One region of the Hyphomicrobium sp. MC8b genome, then DNA from elsewhere that is predicted to be linked to it. Evidence: predicted binding sites of a transcription regulator. Region 1 holds the regulator's gene; each other region holds the start of a gene.
What was found. Region 1 encodes PhoB, which activates phosphate uptake and scavenging genes when phosphate is short. Its sites were predicted from a motif close to TGTCATNNANCTGTCAT; they were not measured.
Positions count from the first base shown of each region.

Region 1 (4,941 bases):
TTACCTGGGTACTTCGAGGACATCCAAATGAACGTAATGTCAAAAGACGTCGACACCGGCCTGACCGAGAAAATTTCGGTCCAGGACCTGAAGTTCTACTACGGATCGACTCTGGCCCTCAAAGGCATCTCGTTGCCGCTTTACGAGCGGCAGGTGACAGCCTTCATCGGACCTTCGGGTTGCGGCAAGTCCACGCTCCTGCGTGTTTTGAACCGCATGTACGATCTTTATCCCGGCCAGCACGCCGAAGGTAAGATCATGTTCGACGGTGAAAACATCCTCGACATGAAGGACCTGAACCTGCTGCGCTCGCGCATCGGCATGGTGTTCCAGAAGCCGACGCCGTTCCCGATGACGATCTACGAAAATATCGCGTTCGGTCTTCGCCTTTATGAGCGCCTGCCGAAATCCGAAGTCGACGCCCGCGTCGAAAGCGCCCTCGAAAAGGCGGCTCTCTGGAAGGAAGTAAAAGACAAGCTGCACGCCAGCGGCCTGTCGCTGTCCGGTGGTCAGCAGCAACGTCTGTGCATCGCCCGCACAGTTGCGATCCGCCCAGAAGTCATCCTGTTCGACGAGCCCTGCTCCGCTCTCGATCCGATTTCGACCGCTAAGGTCGAAGAGCTGATCGACGAGTTGAAGAACGAATTCACGATCGCCATCGTGACCCACAACATGCAGCAGGCAGTCCGCGTCTCGCAGAATACTGCTTTCATGTACCTCGGCGATCTCGTCGAATTCGGCGACACCAAAAAGCTTTTCACAAACCCAACGGATAGTCGCACGCAAGACTACATCACCGGCCGCTTCGGCTAGTGATGACGTTGAGGCCAAACCGGATTTCAGGATTACGACGATGAACGAACATACCGTGAAGTCATACGAGGAAGAGTTGAAGCTCCTCGACCGTCGCATCGCGCAGATGGGCGGCTATGCCGAAAAGCTTCTCGTTCAGGCGATGGACTCGCTCGAACGCCGCGACCCTAAGCTCGCCGAGAAAGCCGTTTCCGACGATGTCATGGTCGACCAGCTCGAACGCGAGCTGCAGGACCAGGTCATTCTGATGATTGCCCGCCGCCAGCCGGTCGCCAACGACCTGCGCCACATCATGACGGTCATCAAGATTGCGGGCGACCTTGAGCGTATCGGCGACCTTGCCAAGAACATCGCCAAGCGCGCTCTCACCATTGCAGGGGAAGCCTATCCCAAGCCGCTGATGACCGGCATGCGCCACATGACAGAGATGGTGCAGCAGCAGCTCAAGGACGTTCTTGATGCGTTGACGACGCTCGATGCCGAGAAGGCGATGGAAGTCTGGCGCAACGACCAGCAGGTCGACGCCATGTATAACTCGCTGTTCCGCGAACTGCTGACGTACATGATGGAAGATCCGCGCAACATCGGAATCTGCACGCACTTCCTCTTTGGCGCCAAGAATATCGAGCGCATTGGCGACCACACGACAAACATCGCCGAGAACGTCTACTACCTCGTGCACGGCGTACCGATCGCCGACGATCGGCCGAAGGGCGACAAGACCTCTTCGACACTGATTACGCCGCGCCAGTGACCGTACGACCCTGAGAGCAACCCCGATCCAATATCATGCCAGCTAAGATCATCGTTGTTGAAGACGAAGCGCCGCTAGCCGAGCTTCTGAAGTACAATCTTCAGTCGGAAGGCTACGACGTCGTGCAAGCCGCCGACGGCGAGGAAGCAGAACTATTGCTCGCCGAACAAACCTTCGATCTGGCGATATTGGATTGGATGATCCCGAAGATTTCCGGGATCGAGCTTTGCCGCCGTCTGCGCAACCGCGGCGACACGCAGAGCCTGCCCATCATCCTGCTGACCGCCCGCGGTGAGGAATCTGACCGCGTGCGGGGCCTGACGACCGGCGCCGACGACTACGTCACGAAGCCGTTCTCCGTGCAGGAATTGATGGCACGTGTGAAGGCCCTGCTCCGGCGCGCGGCGCCGGAGCGCATGAGCGATATTCTCGTCTCCGGCGAGATCACGATGGACCGTGGCGCCCACAAAGTGACGCGCGGCGTCCGCGAGGTCCGCCTCGGCCCGACCGAATACCGAATGCTCGAAGTCTTCATGGAAAGCCCGCGCCGCGTTCTCTCGCGCAGCCAGCTCCTCGACCGCGTATGGGGCCAGTCCTCGGAGGTCGACGAGCGCACCGTCGACGTTCACATCGGCCGTCTCAGAAAATCGCTGATCCGCGGCAACGAGGCCGATCCGATTCGCACGGTCCGCGGTGCCGGCTATGTCTTCGACGGCCGCGAAGCCGAAACGCAGGCTTGATAGCGAGCCATGTCCTCGGGCTTGTCCCGAGAATCCGACAATCAACATCACCGCGGCATAATAGATCCCCGGTCTAACGCCGAGGATGACGAGAAAATACAGCTAAAGACTGGCTCTCAGCTCGGCGCGGTTAGGCAGCTCGACAGGTTGCGCGCGACGCCCCGCATCAGATCGAAGTAGAGCTTCGGCCCCGGCGTCAGCAATTGCCCTTCGACGTCGATCGTCCCCGAACGGGCATGCGTCCCTTCGGTAACCGCAGCAACAAGGTTTGGCTGGAACTCCGGTTCGGTAAAAACACAGACCGCACCGAGCGACGAAATCTTGCTGCGAACCTCCGTCAGTCTTTTTGCACTCGGCGGCACGTCCGGGCTGACCGTAATCGATCCCACGGCGTGAAGCCCGAAGTGATGTTCGAAATACTGTGTCGCGTCATGGAAGACAATGAAGGGCTTGCCTTGCGTCCCTTTCAGTTCACTCGAAAGGTCATGGTCGAGCGTATCGAGATCGGCATCGAGCGCCGCCTCGTTGCTTTTCACTTTGCTCGCATACTCAGGATAGCGGGCAATGAGTGCTTTCGCGACGTCGGCCGCAATCGCCTTGGCGTTCGACGGATCGAGCCAGAGATGTCCATCCTTGCCATCCTCATCATGATCGTCGTGATCGTCGTGATCGGCAGCGCCCGCTTCGTCGTGATCGTGCGCGTCCGCCTCATGCTCGTGCTCATGCTTCTCGAACGTGCCGCCTTCGCGTTGATCGAGCAGCGTCACGCCATCTGCGCCTGCAAGCGTCACCACTTTCACGTTCGACGGCAATGTCGTCACGATCTTGCGCGTAAACGGCTCCAGCGTATCCGACACACGAACGAAAACATCCGCTTCGTTGATGGCCCGCGCTGTCGACGGCTTGAGCGTGAACGTGTGCGGCGACGCCGACCCTTCAACGATCAGCTTCGGCGTCCCGATGCCGTCCATCAGACGCGTCACAAGCGAATGTATGGGCTTGATCGTCACGACGACTTTCGGCGCTTCGGCAGCGCTGACGGCGGTCGTCGCGCTTGTCATCGCGGCCGCCAGAAAACCGAAACATCGTGCCGCTGAACGCTTCATTCCCGCCATCCTGCTGAGTAAAAGGATATAATATAACCGTCGCTGTCGGCGCGCAACCGCACCGGCGAATTGGCCTATGCCCGCCAAATAGCGCAGCGCGTCGCAATCTCGCCACGTTCAATGTGCGTTTCGTATGAAACGCACTCCGAAGAATCGCGCGCAAAGCGGAGCAAAGGAATTGGGGCCGATCTTGCATAAGTCGTTCAATAAATGTCTCAGCCTCGCGGCCGCCGCGATAATGCTCCTCGCTTTCTCTATACCGGCCTCTGCGCATCCTCATATGTGGATCACGTATGAGATGACGGTCGACTACTACAACGGCACCGTTACGGGCGTCGACCATGTCTGGAGCTTCGACGACTCATACGCCGCCATGGCGCTCGAAGGTCTCGACACCAACAACGACGGCAAATACGACCAGCACGAGCTTGAGCCGCTCCTGAAGGTCAACATGGATGGCCTCAAAGAGTTCAACTACTTCACGGTGGCCAAGCTCGGCGAAGAGCAATTGGCGTTTTCACCGCCGACGCAAGCGCACCTCGAATACACCAATGGCGTCCTCCGCCTTTACTTCCATCTGTCGCTGGCGAAGCCTGTCCTTGCCGATGCCGAGGGCCTGACATTCGCCGTCTTCGATCCCTCCTATTTCATCGACTTCGAGCCAGAGAAAACGGACGCCATCAAACTTGCATCAGCGCCCGCAGGCTGCGCGGCGACGCTGCTCGATCCCGATGCGGAAAAGACCGACGCGCAGGCCCGGAAGCTCGGCGCCGCGATGGCGCAGCAGTTCGGCGCCGGCGTCGTCGGTTTCGGCTCCTACAAAACCGTGGCGATCACCTGCAAGAAATCCTGACCGTCCCGCTTTGGCACAGCGGTTAAGGAACCGGCGAGATTCCTCAGCTGCCAGGCCGTTAATGACTTAGAAAGGATGTCTTCTTGCGGACCGCGAGGTGACATCAAATGCGTACGGCCCTTCGCACGTTGCTTTTCCTCGTGCTGATGCTCGCACCCGTTACGATTTCGCACGCCGACATCGATACCGAAGCTGCCATTCCGAACGGCGCATTCGAACTCGTTGTCGTCGAAGCCGAGGGATGCATCTACTGCCAGCTTTTCCGCCGCGACGTGCTGCCGGCCTACGAGGCATCGTCTCAGGCCAAGGATCTGCCGGTGCGCTTCGTCGATATTAACGATATCGCGGCCGACCATCTGAATTTCAAATCCGGTGTCGACATCGTGCCGACATTTGTGGTCGTCAAATCACATACCGAAGTCGGCCGGATTTCCGGCTACATCGGCCCGGAGAACTTCTTCCACTCGATCAGCTATCTGCTGGCTTCAGCCCCCTAAAAGCGCCCAAACGTCGCCCAAGCAGCCAAAAGCCCATGCAATTGGCTTTTTCATTTCGAATTCCCCACGTATCGGTGCCCAAAACCCTTGTAAACTCGGGCTCGCTCCTGTACCGACGCGGTTTCCGTTTTCGGGGGCTTTGGACGCCATCATGAGCCGGATCAGGCCACACGTCGGC
Region 1 covers NZ_LR898465.1:803,305-808,245, reverse strand. The annotation lists gene pstA (phosphate ABC transporter permease PstA) at 1-31, shown strand, start outside; gene pstB (phosphate ABC transporter ATP-binding protein PstB) at 28-813, shown strand; gene phoU (phosphate signaling complex protein PhoU) at 854-1,567, shown strand; gene phoB (phosphate regulon transcriptional regulator PhoB) at 1,603-2,307, shown strand; gene ACLB1Z_RS03845 (zinc ABC transporter substrate-binding protein) at 2,424-3,413, opposite strand; gene ACLB1Z_RS03840 (DUF1007 family protein) at 3,694-4,266, shown strand; gene ACLB1Z_RS03835 (thioredoxin fold domain-containing protein) at 4,374-4,763, shown strand; gene purE (5-(carboxyamino)imidazole ribonucleotide mutase) at 4,924-4,941, shown strand, end outside.

Region 2 (4,941 bases), 1.0 Mb from region 1:
CACGGCTTCTCGACGATCTCGAAGCAGAGCCAAACGAGCGAAGCTGCGAAGGCCACCTATCCGAATGTGCCGCCTTCGCTGTTGCCGCCTGGGTTCCTCGCAATCGACCTCGCGAAAACGCTCGATATGCCGCTTTATGATCCGGACGACGGCAATGCCAAGGTCTCGGAGGGAACGCATCCGTCCGACGGCAATGGCTATATCGGCAAAGATCCGAACGCTCCGAACGTGATCGTCGCGGCCAACGGCGGTTCGGATCTCATCTATATTCCGAGCGGCGACCGGGAGCTCGTTCAGAAGACGATCGACTCGCTGATGGCGCAAGATTACGTCAGCGGGATTTTCGTTGAGGATGACCTCGGCAGCTTTGCGGGGACACTCCCGCTCAGCGCCGTCAATCTCAAAGGCGCGGCACTAATGCTCCGGCCCTCGATTGTCGTCAACTTCAAGAGCTTCTCGACCGGCTGCTCGGAACCGACCACGTGCGCGGTGGTCGTCTCCGATACCGAATTGCAGCAGGGCCAGGGCATGCACGGCAGCTTCAACCGGGGCGATACCGAGAACTTCATGGCCGCGATCGGCCCTGATTTCAAAGAGGGCTTTGTCGACGAGGCGCCGGCCAGCAATGCCGACATCGGCAAGACGATCATCGCGATCCTTGGACTGCTGCCCACGAGCCATGGAAAATTGGTCGGCAGACCATTGATCGAAGCGTTTCCGAACGGTGCAACGCCGCAGTGGGAGCGCAAGACACTGGGGTCAGCGCCATCGGCTTCAGGCCTGCGTACGATCCTGAATTATCAGGTGGCGGGCGATACGAAATATTTCGACGCCGCCGGCTTTCCCGGACGAACGGTCGGCTTGCATCCGGAGGCGACCATCGCCGAGACCCATAAGTGAACGCATCTGAAGCGCCCGGCCTTGCAAGCCGCGATAGGGTCCGTTTCAGACCGGACTCTGAACTTTCTGATTCAGATCTTATTGGTGACTGCGAGTTCGCGGTTCTGCTCGGCGACGCTCATATCGTTGCCGCGCCAGACGAAGGTGTCTCCCACCCAGCCCTCGACCCAGAGTACAGGCAAAAGCGCATCGCGTAGAAGCCACGTAAATGGCGAATGCCACCGCAGATGCCAGCCCGCAGCGTGTGCCAACAAGACTTCGGCACCCAACCAAAGCGACAGCAGCCCAGCGAGCGCCATTAACGGATCAACGTCGAAGGCCGTTGCGGCGACGGCGGCAGCGGCGGCAGGCAGAGTGCAGCCGGAAAGTATTTCCGGCGCATAGAACAAGGGGAACGTTGCACGACGCAGTCGCGCCCAGCGCACTTGCCGATCCCAGACTTGAGCCCTGGTTCGCAGGCCCAGCGGCTGCTCGAACGGGCGATCTACGAGCCGGACGTCAAGACCATGAGAGCGGACGATCTTGGTAGCGGCAGCGTCTTCGGCAATCTCGGCGCCCAACGCTTCGATGCCACCAGCATCGTCGAGGATATCGCGGCGCCAAAGCATCGACTTGCCCTGAGCAAATCCGAATCCGATCGTATCGGCCGCGCTTTGCCAGCGAGCCTGATAGGTGTTGAGGAATGCGCATTCGAGTTCAGCCCAAAAACCGATCGGTCGACTTCCGATGGGCGGCGAACAGACGAGGCCCACACCCGGCGTGAAACTCTGGAACAGATCGTCGAGGTAGTGCGCGGGCATCAGGACATTGTTGTCCGCCAGAACGATCCACCGATGGCGTGCGGCCGCCCATCCTTTGACGATGTTGTTGAGCTTAGGATTGCTGGTTGGCCGATCATCGCCGATCAACAGGCGGGCCTGGATATGCGGGTATTCGGCGATCAGCTTGCGAACAAGCGGTACGGCCGCATCATCCTCGCGAGCGGCGCAAAATATAACCTCATAGTCCGCGGCTTTCAGTTCGAATGTCGAACGCAATGTCATTTCATCGAAATGATCGACACCGCAAACCGGACGCACGATGCTGACCGGCTCAACATTTGTCGCACGCGATCGGCTACGTGGCGCCGATACGCGGTAGAGTGTCAAGGCGACCGTCAAAAGGTGGGTGGACACCGCCAAAATGCAGAAGACAAGAGCCGCCGTCGTCACGAGATCGGCCATAGCTCCTCCGTCGACAAGAATGAACCCGCTGCATTTCAAGATTCATTGAAACATTGACGACGGTTGCACGACAATTCTGCGACATCCAATAAGAATGCCCTAAAGTTGTAGCTCATCCACACTTTTGTCGCGTGAACCGCGAACAGTCTGCGCGCTGCAAGATTTATGATTTCGGCGGGCTGGCCATGCGGCGCACGGCAGTGGTCGACAAGTAGGCGCCAACAAAGGCCGCCGCGCAAAGGCCGATCACGCCGGGCAAGCCGTCATTCAAGTTGGCAGCCAAAAGCCCTTCGTAGGCGATCGCCGCGCCGATAACGCCACCGATCGCTGCGATAACAGTGTTGGAAACGCCGCGAAGCGACAAACCGTAGAGAATGCCCACAATCAGGCCCGGATACATCGAAGGCCAGAAATGATCGTCCATAATTCCCCTCCCAAGCTTCACTAGCCTGCAGCTAACACCCGCGCCGCCAGGAAGGGGTTGATACCAGTCAATGACAGCCGGGACGAGATGGCCGCGCAGACGACGTCTGGTCGCGGTTGATCTCAACTCGGAGAAAAGGAGACCGGCAGCGCCGAGTCGGCACCGCCGGTCTCAATTCCTGTTCGCGGACGCAGCGATCAGGTCCAGGGAGCGAAAAAACATTACGGGTCCGCGCTTCCTAATCCGCCTACAAATCGGGCGATGGTCCGACGGGCGCGAGTTCTCGGCCGGTGGCCTGAGAAATCTTGCTCATGCTCTGGTGGAACGATGCGATATCGCTTTTCCGTCATAGCCCGACGCCTCTCGTAGCAGCTGCCCGGCCTCGAAAATGGCGCCGGGCCGATGCGTGCGCGATAGCTGCTCTTTCTGCCAGGAACGGATTGGCGAAGCGGCGTCCCTCAAGGGCGTCGTAAGCTGCTAACGCTGAGTGAAAGAGGTATTCGCGTTCTCCGTCCTCTCGAATGACTAGACCGGCTTGATCGTCTCCAACTTCGATGACGTATGATTTTGACATGTCTTCTTGTTCGCCGGCAGTGGCCAGCGTCCTCTGAATGATTGCGATTGGGGAATAAAAACGCCGTTTTCTGAGCGGTTTTGCGCGCTCAACAGCGGCAGAGACAACAGCTCATCCGACAACCGACGTTCATCGTCGTTTCGTGAGGAGAAAGACAGTCAAAGTTCGTCTGTTTCATAGCGGTCTCCAGTGGCGGAGCCCACGAGTGCGTCGTGGAGCTTAGCGTTTGATGACGCGGCGCAAGTCTCATCGAAATCACCGCGGCGAGCACGCCAATCGTGCCCGCAAGAGCCATAAGACGCTGTTCGGCACGCCGGATCAAATAAGAAGACGTGCATTGCTTAGAACCGTGCTGATGAATAAGCGCCATGCACGGAGCTTGCGACTTTTTTCTACATCACGCTTGGCGTCATAACGCAATGATATTGCGCGGTTTTACCAACCCGTCAGAATGCAGCGCGTTCGCCGGAAATATGGGCTGGCGGTGTTCGCCGTTTGGTGGAATATCGTCCCTGTGGGATACGAGGGATTGCGACAATGAAGATCTGTATGATTGGAGCGGGCTACGTCGGTCTTGTTTCGGCGGCATGCTTTTCCGATTTCGGCTGGACAGTCACCTGCGTCGACAAAGATCCGGACCGGCTGGCAGATCTCAAAGCTGGGCGTTCCCCGATCTATGAACCCGGCCTCGATGATCTCATGGAGCGGAATATCAAGGCCGGGCGCCTGCTATTTACGGAGAAGCTGGGTCCGGCTGTCGCCGACGCCGATGTCGTCTTTCTGGCTGTCGGCACGCCAATGCGCCGGGGCGACGGATACGCCGATCTCTCCTATGTCTTCACGGCCGTCGAGGAAGCAGCGCCGTACCTTCAAGACTTCACTGTCGTGACGACAAAATCGACGGTGCCCGTCGGAACGAGTCGCGAAATCGAACGCCGTCTCAAAGCCAAGCGGCCGGACGCCGATGTGGCTGTCTGCTCCAATCCTGAATTCTTGCGCGAGGGATCGGCGATCCAGGACTTCACGCATCCCGATCGCGTTCTGGTCGGGACCGACGACGAGCGTGCGCGCGAGGTTATGGGACGCCTCTATAAGCCGCTGGCGCTGCGCGGTTCGTCCGTCATGTTCGTCGAACGCGAATCGGCTGAGCTCGCGAAATACGCGGCGAACGCCTTCCTGGCGCTCAAGATCAGCTTCATCAACGAAATTGCCGATCTGTGCGAGAGCGTGGGAGCCGACGTGCAGGAGGTCGCATCGGCTATCGGCAAGGACCGTCGCATTGGCGATAAGTTCCTGCATCCGGGGCCGGGTTATGGCGGGTCCTGCTTCCCGAAAGACGTCTCAGCGTTGATCCGAACTGCGCGGGAATTCAAGGCGCCAATCTCGATCATCGAGCAGGTCGAACGTGTCAATCATGAGCGCAAGCTGGCGATGGCCATCCGTATCGAGGAAGCCGCCGGCGGATCAGTGCGCGGCAAAACGATTGCGGTGCTTGGGCTGACGTTCAAACCCAATACCGACGACATGCGCGATGCGCCGAGCCTTGTCATCGTGCCGATGCTGCAAGAGCGTGGCGCAACGATTAGGGCCTGCGATCCGCAAGGACGCCGCCAAGCGGAGCCTCTGCTTCCAGGCATCACCTGGTGTGAGAACGCGAACGAGGCGGCCGAAGGCGCCGACATCCTGGTGGTCGTCACGGAATGGAACGAGTACCGCGCACTCAATCTTGAGGCCATCAAAGCGCGCATGACCGGCAATACCATCGTTGACCTCAGAAACGCGATCGACGCCGAAACGGCGCGTAGCCTCGGCTTCAATTA
Region 2 covers NZ_LR898465.1:4,040,689-4,045,629, forward strand. The annotation lists gene ACLB1Z_RS19345 (alkaline phosphatase family protein) at 1-900, shown strand, start outside; gene ACLB1Z_RS19350 (ceramide glucosyltransferase) at 972-2,123, opposite strand; gene ACLB1Z_RS19355 (hypothetical protein) at 2,287-2,547, opposite strand; gene ACLB1Z_RS19360 (UDP-glucose dehydrogenase family protein) at 3,659-4,941, shown strand, end outside.
Region 2: ACLB1Z_RS19350 (ceramide glucosyltransferase) is a predicted target of PhoB. The motif match lies at 2,180-2,196, and genes of this name have one in related genera.

Region 3 (4,941 bases), 1.0 Mb from region 1:
CGCCGTATCATGGCCAGGTTGGAATCGGCATTGCTGATGGCCGCCATCGACGTCGGACCGTTAATGCCCGGTTCGAGCCGCAGGAAGCTGTCACCTTGGTTGTGCTGCGTCCCGTCGGGATCGCGCGACCAGAAAACGATGACGAACGGCTTGCCGTCCTCCTTGAATTTCGGCAGCACAACTTTCGTCAAGGCCCGCACGAAATAACCTTGCTGTACGACGTTGGCGTCTTTAGTGCCCGGCGTTTTGAAATCGCCATGATCTTTGTTGGTCAGACGGCTTGGAGCTTCGCTTGGCAGTCCGTACGCCTTTAGGCCTTCGCTGACCCAAGGAGCGAGCGGAATTCCGACCGATCTACCCGTCGCGTCATCGATGATGACGCTTTCGGCGCCACCGCGCGAGGAGTGATCGAATACGGCCGTCGGGCCGATCTTGCCGATCGCGGCCGTGTTGAAGCCGGAGCGATGGGCAACATGCAAGATCGTCTCTTCGTCTATGAAATTGCCGCCGAAGTGGTCGTCGATATCACCGATAACGCCATCGCTTTCGATGAACGATAACCGAGCCGACTTTGCCGAGCGAATGATAAAACCGGCATACATGACGTTGCCGAACACGCCGGTGTCGCCGAGGTAATGTCCTGTCGCCATGCCGCTGGAATTTGGCATCGTGAACGTCGGAAACAACGAGTGGCTGTTGACGAAGTTTACGCCCTTGTCGCGCACATCGGCAAACGTCGGCGCCGTTTCAGGCGTGACGATCTTCCGCCGCAAGCCGTCGGGAACGAAAAGAATGACGTTGTGCTTTGATGCATCGGCGTGGGCCGGCGCAATGCTGAGAAGCACCGCAAGGCACAAGCATGCGCGCAAAAGAATCTGCTTCGGCACCATATTGAAGTCGTCCCCTCTAAGCGAAAGATGCGCTTGTCCATCGCCTAGATGATGGAAGCGACGTTCCTCTGACATTCCCCGTTCAAATGCGCATCTTACGGCGAAGCCTGGGAAACCAGTTCGCCGAGCCGTCGGACAGCGATTCCATCATGTCCGACAAGGCGCGCGATTTAGCGATTGTAATCAGCGTCAGCAGGATGGTCGGCACAAGCACTGCAGAAAATGCCACCAATCGCCATGGCGTCGATTGATTGGCCCAATCGAGCAGGTTCATACCGAGAAAGCCGGTGACGGTGGTGCCGACAAGTCCGAGCGTGGTCACAACGGTCAGTCGCGTAACGGTATCGCTCTGACGGCGCATAGCCTCGTTTTCAAGGAACTCGCTCATCTCCTGAATTTCCTGTCGAATGTCGTCGTAGAGGCGGTCAATATCGAGATGGCGGCGACACAGCGCAAAAATATCGTGTGCCTGCGTCTGATTGCTGACCGAGTGAAACCAGTAGCGATGCGTGAACCGGAGGAAGGTTTGCAGCGCCCGTCGCGATGCCGCTCTGAACGCCAGAATCGCGCTCTTGTTATTGGCATCGAGACGGCTCATCGCGCCGGTCAGATGATCGGAGAACATCAGCAGCGAAGCCTTGTGGAAGTGCGCGATCAGAAAGACAAGGAAGTGCTCATGCCGGAAGCTGTTGAGGCAGCCATGGTTGGGGTCGACGAAGAACGGGTTGTCGGCGCTGCCCGTCACGACAAGGGCATGACCGCACGACATATAGCGGCTCTGCGGCCACTCGATCTCGTTGTGCTGTCCGAAGTATCGATCGTAGCAATACCGCTCCTCAAAATCTTCAAGGTGGCGCTGGGAGAATGGCAACTCCGAGCAGTCGCCTGGACCGGATGCAAAAGCGAGGCGGACGTAATCGGCGCGCGTCAGCTCGCTGCCGGCTTTCACGGCAATAAGCGCCATTTGCGGCATGCGATAATATTCGAGCTGCTTGTAGCGCAACGCACCCGGGTGATCGGAGTGATGCGGCACAAGCGGATGCAGCAGATATTGCCAATGCGCAGAAACGCGGGCCGCGCGCTTCGCGCAAACCTGCGCCAGAAACTTGTCGCGATCCTCGTAATCCGAGGCGGCCAGAACGTCACCGTGGCTTGAAAGAAATTCGACCTTCACTGGACAATGTCCGGCAACGCCCGTGTCCTTCTCCCAATAGGCCGGATGCGTTCGTCCCAGTCGGAACATCACGTCCTGAACGTCGGCGAGTCCGATGTCTTCGGAATAAAGCTCCAACGCTAGGATCGCGACATCGATTTCGAAGAAGAAATACAAGTCGACGTGAGCCACCTTGAGTTCGATCGGGGCCGCGCCGGGCGTTAGCTGTACGCGCACGGCCGCTACATCGGTACGCCGGAAGGTTTTGACCGGACTTTCCGATGACACCGATCCCGGTGATCTGCCAATTCGTCCGCCGTAAAGGAAGCGCTGGACCGGCGGCAGGAAGGTCACGAACTCATTGTAGTGACGCTCCTGAAAATCTTTCGGATCGCACGTGAACTCGTCATCGACCTCTTTCCACGGATTGTCCTGGCCGAGATTCGAAAGGATCGCCGCGAAGTCATGATGAGACGGCTCAGGATTGGGCGGCATCAACTCGACCGGCCATATAAGGATCTGCCGGAACTGTCCGACGCGGGTGTCGGCTGAAGCGTGTGGTGCAATCCCCGACCCGGCCGCAGTTTCGGAACGGACTTCATCAAGCATGAGAGCCTCGGCTTGCTATCGAATTGCGCCGCAGAGCAGCTTCGAAATCGAGTTCCCTTCAACGCGCCTCTCACCATTGCCCCATATCCATGACGGTTATGCGACATGTATGAAATATATGGGGAATTTCGCGTTTGTTCGGACCTGTAAAGCTCTGGCATCCAATGACCAGGGGCATCGAAGCGCTGATGACGGATGAGTTTACATCGTATATCTGCGCCCTGGTGTCGTCGGCCGGTCGATCATGACATACGTGAACAGGGAATAGGGGGAAACGTGCGCTTTCTTGTTTTTCAGCACATCGCTTGTGAGCATCCAGGCATCTTTCGCAAATTCTTCGCCGCCGACGGCATCGCTTGGGATGCCGTCGAACTCGATGAAGGAGCCGCGATTCCCGCGCTTGAAAACTACGATGCGCTTTGGGTGATGGGCGGACCAATGGACGTCTGGGATGTCGATGAATGCCCGTGGCTTGTCGATGAAAAGCGCGCGATCCGCCGCTGGGTTCGCGAATTGGAAAAACCCTTCATGGGGCTTTGCCTCGGACATCAGCTCCTGGCCGATGCCTTGGGCGGCACATGCGGACCGCAACGTCCGCCTGAAATCGGCATTCTCGATGTCGCCCTGACGACGGAAGCCGAAAGTGATCCGGTGTTCGGCAATCTGCCCAAGGAATTCAAAGCTGTTCAGTGGCACTCCGTGCGCGTTGCGCAGCCGCCTGAAGGCGCCGTTGTGCTCGCCAAATCGGACATTTGTCCTTGCCAGGCGATGCGTGTCGGCAAGACGGCGTGGAGCATGCAGTATCACGTCGAAATCGAAGACAACACGATCGACGACTGGGGAAATATCCCGGCTTACGCGCAAGCGCTGGAACGCACGCATGGGCCTGGCGCACTGCCGCGCATGGCGGAAGCTGCTAAACCCCACACCGCGAATTTCGCTGCGGATGCCGAAACGCTTTATCGCAATTTCATGCGGACCATTCGGCAATAGTCCGCTTCAGGATCGATAACCGGCCAACGCGTTTCATCGGAGCGAACGCAGAGCAAACCATCTGCGTTCGCTTTCTTTTTGGGTTTATTCTATTCGTCAAAGATCGCGTTTGGCGGTAGGGCAATCGGCGTAAGACGACGACTTTCTATGAAACATTTATTCGCGCCCGTGCTGCTTATATTTGCACCAACTGCCCTGAATTTGGCCTTGAACACACTTTGAAATAGGTATCATAATTCAAAAATCATCACTCTCAGGAAAGTCACTGCACGCGATTTCTGCAATTCGACCTCAACTGATTTGGCTTGGAGGCTGATCTATGTACACTGCCGTCAAACGCGTTTTGGCCGGGGGGGCCTGCGCAGCGATCGTATCGCTGGCGAGTTTTAGCCAAGCCATGGCGGGCGCTCCTGAATCGCAAGATCCAATCAAGATTGCATTGTTCGATTGGACGAGCGTCAATCTCAACGCCAAGATCCTTGGCGGCATTCTGACCAAACTCGGCTACAACGTTGAATACCCGACGGCCGATTATCTCTCGAGCCTCACCACCGGCCTGACGAACGGCGATATCGATATCGGCGTCGAATACTGGGATACGACCGCGCGCGAAGCGATGAAGGCGTCCGACGCCACGGGTCAGACCGAACGCCTCGGCAAGCTTGGTCCCAAGGCCAAGGAAGAGTGGTGGTTCCCGGAGTACATGAAAGAAAAGTGCCCTGGCCTTCCTGACTGGAAAGCTCTGAAGGATCCCAAATGCGCCGAAGCCTTCTCGACGCCCGATACAGCGCCAAAGGGCCGTTATCTCGGCGGTCCCGTGACCTGGGAAGGTTTTGACGACGAGCGCGTCGAAGCTCTCGGCCTGCCGTTCGTTGTTGTCCACGCCGGCACCGACGGCGCGATGTTCGCCGAACTCGATTCCGCCTACCAGCGCAAAGCGCCGATCATGCTCTGGATTTATTCACCGCATTGGGCGCCAGCAAAATACAAAGGCGAGTGGGTTCAGTTCCCGGAATATGAACCTGCCTGCTACACTGACCCGAAGTGGGGCGTGAACCCGGATAAGAAGTACGATTGCGGCAAGCCGCACGGCGAAATCTGGAAGTACTCCTGGAAAGGCCTGAAAGATAAATGGCCCGTCGCTTACAAAGTCGCCAAAAACTACACGATCGATACTGACGAACTGAACAAGATGTCAGGTGAGATCGATCTCGACGGCAAGTCGATGGATGACGTCGCCGCGGCTTGGGTCGATGCCAACGAGGCCAAGTGGAAGGAATGGGCGAAATAAGAGTT
Region 3 covers NZ_LR898465.1:4,035,693-4,040,633, reverse strand. The annotation lists gene ACLB1Z_RS19345 (alkaline phosphatase family protein) at 1-890, opposite strand, end outside; gene ACLB1Z_RS19340 (CorA family divalent cation transporter) at 973-2,652, opposite strand; gene ACLB1Z_RS19335 (type 1 glutamine amidotransferase) at 2,929-3,645, shown strand; gene ACLB1Z_RS19330 (ABC transporter substrate-binding protein) at 4,043-4,936, shown strand.
Region 3: ACLB1Z_RS19340 (CorA family divalent cation transporter) is a predicted target of PhoB. The motif match lies at 2,742-2,758, and genes of this name have one in related genera.

Region 4 (4,941 bases), 380 kb from region 1:
GTAGCGTCGCGTGAAATCATAAATGTAGCGCTGATGGCGATACATGCCATCCATGGCGCTCGCAGCGCTTTCGGTCATTGCGGCGGCGTCGCTCATGATAGGATCAGGCGTTCTTGATGTAGAGGTGGAAGCCGCCGTAGATCGCCGAGCGATCCTTGGCGTGGATCTCAGCGGATTTGGCGGCGTCATAGGTCCACTGGCCGAGCGTCGCGTCGGCGACACGGCCCGGCAGGATGCTTTCCTCGCCGGCGGTGCGGAAGATGACGCGGGCGCCGGGGCGCGCAGTGCGGGTGATTTGATCCCACAGCGCATTCAAGGCTGCGTCGTCCATCCAGTCCTGGGCATCGAGCAGGATATAGCGATCGAGGCTTTCGGCCGGCTCGCCAGAGAGGAAGCGGATCATGTTGTCGTGGACAACCTCGACTCGGTTGGCGCGCGCCTTGACCGCCATGAAGTTCGCTTTTTCGAGATACGGCGGGCAGGGGCCTTCGCCCTGCGTCGCGTAGCTGCGGCCGAAGGCCTGCCAAGCGAAATAGTTGTCTTTCAGATCGAAGCCCGTCGCCAGGCGTTCGGCCCGTTCCTTCAAAACGTCGGCCATCGTGCGAGCGCCGCCGCCGGAAAGCGCGTCATACTGCACCGGCGGAATGCCGAGGCCGAACAGCGACGCCCGGTTTGACGTGATCCAGCGCAAGACAGGATGGCTGAAGGCCGGTCCGATGTCGCGCGCAAAGATCTCGCGCTGCTCTTCGATCGAACGGGCTTCAAGCAGACGCTTCGGTTTGGCGCCGAACACGCGCGCAGCGAGATGGCCTGTCGCGATGAAGCGGCCAAGCAGCCCGAAATGATAGAAATTGCGCGCGAAGCGCGTGATGCGGCGGCGGCCCGTCAGCTCGCGGCCTTCCCAATAGGCGCGGGTATCGGCGTCGAGATGCGGCGCGATGAGATCGTTATAGAGGGCGACGTTGCGGCGGTCATTGGCGGCGCCGAAGAAGCGATAGAACGTGGCATGGTTCGGCAGATGCTGAGCTGCGGCGACCTTCAGCTTGAGCAGCGCGATGTGCGTGGCGTTGAGATCGACGGCATAGATGCGCGCCGGATTGGCCGAGAGGTAGCTCATGACGTTGCAGCCGCCGGAGGCGATGGTCATGATGCGCGTTTGCGGGGTGATCTCCAGCGCTTCCATATCGGCGCGCGGGTCTTCCCAGATCTGCGGGTAGACCATTGAGCGGAAAGCGAAGGTGAAGGTGCGCTCAAGGATACCGGCGAGACTCAGCGCACGGTTCTGATGCACAGCTTCGCTCAGAAGATCGATGCTCGTCGGTTCGAGGGCTTTGGCGGTCGCGTTCACGTGGGATACTCCGTTCGCCGGCTCGCTTTTCGTCCGGCATAATTGCCGTTAAGCGGCTTCGATCAACCAGCGGCCGGAAGGCGCCTGCGAGGCGCGCGCGGCCAAATGCTCTTTCCAACGAATGATTTCAAATTGGCCGTCGAAGCGTTCGCCGATGGCGGTGCAGCTTTCGACCCAGTCGCCGCAGTTCATGTAGTGAATGCCGTCGATCTGCCGCGAGTTGGCGTGATGGATGTGGCCGCAAATGAGGCCCTGGGCGTCGCGCCGCTTGGCTTCGCCTGCCAACGCTTCCTCGAATTCGCCGATGTAGTTCACGGCGCTTTTCACTTTGTGCTTCAGGAAGGCCGACAGCGACCAATGACCGAGGCCGAACATGCGACGCGCAAAGTTCAGCGGCACGTTAAGCGCGAGAGCTGCGTCATAGGACCGGTCGCCGAGAAATGCGAGCCAGCGGGCGTAACGCACGACGACGTCGAATTCATCACCATGCAAAATGAGATAGCGCTTGCCGTCGGCGGCTTCATGAATGGCATCGCGGCGGATTTCGACGCCGCCGAAGTTCATGCCGGTATAGTCGCGCAGGCCGTCATCGTGGTTGCCCGGAATGTAGACGACGCGGGTGCCTTTACGCGCCTTGCGCAGAAGCTTTTGTAAAACGTCGTTGTGGCTCTGCGGCCAATAAGGACCGCGGCGGACTTTCCAGAAATCGACGATATCGCCGACGAGGTAGAGGTTCTGGCATTCGACGTATTTCAGAAAGTCGAGAAGAGCAGTCGATTGGCAATTGCGCATTCCGAGGTGAATGTCGGAAATAAAAACGGTTCGGTAGTTCAATTCCGGATTTGGTGCGCTCAAGGTCGGCCCCCAGTCAGTGCGCTTCCCATAAATGCGTCTATGCATTTCATGTAAAACGTAGGACGGGATTCATGTAACAGGCGTATGACGAACGCCTGCGGCCGGTGGCGTCGAGTGTAAGAAATCGCAGCAATTTATGGGTTTACCAACAGCCCGAGACGGCGCGCGCGAGAGATGCCGGCGGTTTCGATCGCCGCAAAAGTGTCATATGGCGAATATGCGACACACTGATGATTGCGCTGCCATCCACGCGACGGCAGCGCAATTTCGTATCAGTATTCGATGCGCTGAAAGATATGCTCCCAGGCGTAGAGCAGAATGGTGTCGACAGCGCCAACAAGAAGAAACGCCAGCGCGATCGGTGATGTCGAATTTTCGGGAAGGCCCATATCGACGCCCCTCGTCGATACGGCCAATGCTGCAGTCAGACTGAGAAGAGCGAGAACGGCGAAGACAATTTGAACGAACTTGAGCGAACGCTCACGCTCACGGCCGATGCTGTCCATCAGGGTGTCTCCTCAACGCAATACAAATGGGTGAACCCCGGAGAGAGACTTTAGTCGGAGCATAAGCAAAGGTGAAGTGAAATTTAATGATTTGTTAAGTAACAGCTTCGCGCGCCAGCTCTTTAAGCACTCTGCTTTGACGTTCAGCATCGGCGGGAAAATTCTCTGAGATCCACCAGCGCTCGAAGGCACTAAGGATGCTGCCGACTTTCGGACCTGGTTGAATGCCGAGTGCAAGGACGTCGTTCCCAGTGAAGGGCATGACCGGAATTTTCCAGCGATCGGCGAGCAACGCGCGGGCGCGCCAGCGCGGATCGGTGCTGGGGGCACCAGATTGCGCCCAGGCAAGGCGGACGGCGCGCGCGAAGGCATCGGCGCCGAGCCTGTAAAGTGCAGCTTGTGCAATCGCTTCGGACGTTTCCGGGGCGATGCCGGGATCGCCTGCGGATGCGCTTTTGAGACGCTCGGCTTCGGCATTCGAGAGCCGAAGCTCGCGGCCGAGAAAGGCTGCATCTTCCGGATTGTTGACGGCAAGCGCGGCAAGGCGCGCGAGCGCATCGGGTGGCTCGCCCAGTGCGGCTTCGATCACAACGAAGCGCGCAAAGCGGTCAGGTTCGAGGCGCGTCCTGACGACAAGCTGAAGGATGCCGCTTTTTTCCATGGCGTTGACGACATCGACAGCATTCAGCGCTGCGAGCAGTTTCAGCATTTCGGCGCGGACGCGCTCAGCGGAGAGCAGCGATAGTCCTTCTTTCAAGGCATTTGCAGCGGCCAGTCCTGCGGGATCGAGCTGGCCCTTTCCGTATTCGGCGCTGAAACGGAAGAAGCGCAGAATGCGCAGGTAATCCTCGCGGATGCGTGCCTCGGCATCGCCGATGAAGCGAACGCGACGTTGGCGTAGATCATCGAGGCCGCCGACGAAATCGTAGACGATGCCGTCGGCCGAGCAATAAAGCGCGTTGATCGTGAAGTCGCGGCGGGCGGCGTCTTCTTCCCAGGAGGTGGTGAAGGTGACGACGGCATGGCGGCCGTCCGTCTCGACATCACGGCGCAACGTCGTCACTTCGAAGGATCGCTTGTCAGCGACAACGGTGACGGTGCCGTGGTCTATGCCAGTCGGATATGCGCCAAGACCGGCATCGGCGGCGAGGCGCATGACCTCGGCAGGGAGGGCCGTTGTCGCGATGTCGACATCCTTGACGGGGCGATTGATCATCGCGTTGCGCACGGCGCCGCCGACGATGCGGGCTTCGGCGCCGCCGGCAGAAAGCGCGGCGAAGACCTTTGCAAGCGCCGGGGCTCGTAGCCATTCGGCACTCATGCGGGTCGATTTGATGGCTGTTTCAGTCATGCCGTTTCAGTCCTGCAATCACGGCTTTGCCGTCGGGGGCGGCGTTTTCGTCTCGTGAATGCTGCGCGCCGGTTCGAGCTTCCCGTCGACGACGGAGGCGGGCACATAGACATCGTCGGGGCTGTTATAGGTGCGGGACGAAAACACGACGAGCGTCGCGAGCATCACGGCAGCGCCGGCAAAGAAGAGACGGATCAAGGGAGCACGGCTCAAGACTGTCATCAGGCCAGGCCATTCATCTTCGGAGAATGCGATCCAGGCGATGTAGAGGAACGTCGGCAGCAGGAAGAAAAAAATATTCTCGATAACGATGCGGATCATGTGCTGAACAGTCTCCGATAGAGCGTGCGGATTATTCCCGCTGTCGCGCCCCATATATAGCGTTCACCGTAAGGCATCGCATAGAACCTGCGTTCTGCACCGCGCCAGACGCGGCTGTGGATCTCGTGATTGGCTTCGTTCATCAAAAAGGCGAACGGAACCTCGAAAACGTCAGCGACTTCGTCGGGATTGGCTGTAAGCCTGAAGCCCGGCCGCACGAGCGCGACCGAGGGCGTGATGATGTAGCCCGTGCCGGTGCGATAAGGCGAGAGATAGCCGACTGGCTCGATGAATGCCGCATCGAGGTTAATCTCTTCGCGCGTCTCCCGCAGCGCAGCAGCGAGAGGCGTCGCGTCTTGTTGCTCGACTTTCCCGCCGGGGAAGGCGATTTGTCCGGCGTGCGAGGGCAAATGGTCCGTTCGTGCCGTCAGCAGCACGGTCAGAGGTGCGCGGGCGACGATGGGCACCAGGACGGCTGCGTGGCGCAGGCCAGCGGAAAATGGACCGAGGCCGGGGTTCAGATCATCGTCGCCAGGTGACTGTGGTTCATCCAATTCAGG
Region 4 covers NZ_LR898465.1:1,183,377-1,188,317, forward strand. The annotation lists gene ACLB1Z_RS05730 (class I SAM-dependent methyltransferase) at 1-96, opposite strand, end outside; gene ACLB1Z_RS05735 (DUF3419 family protein) at 104-1,348, opposite strand; gene ACLB1Z_RS05740 (UDP-2,3-diacylglucosamine diphosphatase) at 1,397-2,140, opposite strand; gene ACLB1Z_RS05745 (hypothetical protein) at 2,476-2,709, opposite strand; gene ACLB1Z_RS05750 (CCA tRNA nucleotidyltransferase) at 2,804-4,060, opposite strand; gene ACLB1Z_RS05755 (DUF6111 family protein) at 4,079-4,381, opposite strand; gene ACLB1Z_RS05760 (CoA pyrophosphatase) at 4,378-4,941, opposite strand, start outside.
Region 4: ACLB1Z_RS05740 (UDP-2,3-diacylglucosamine diphosphatase) is a predicted target of PhoB. The motif match lies at 2,277-2,293, and genes of this name have one in related genera.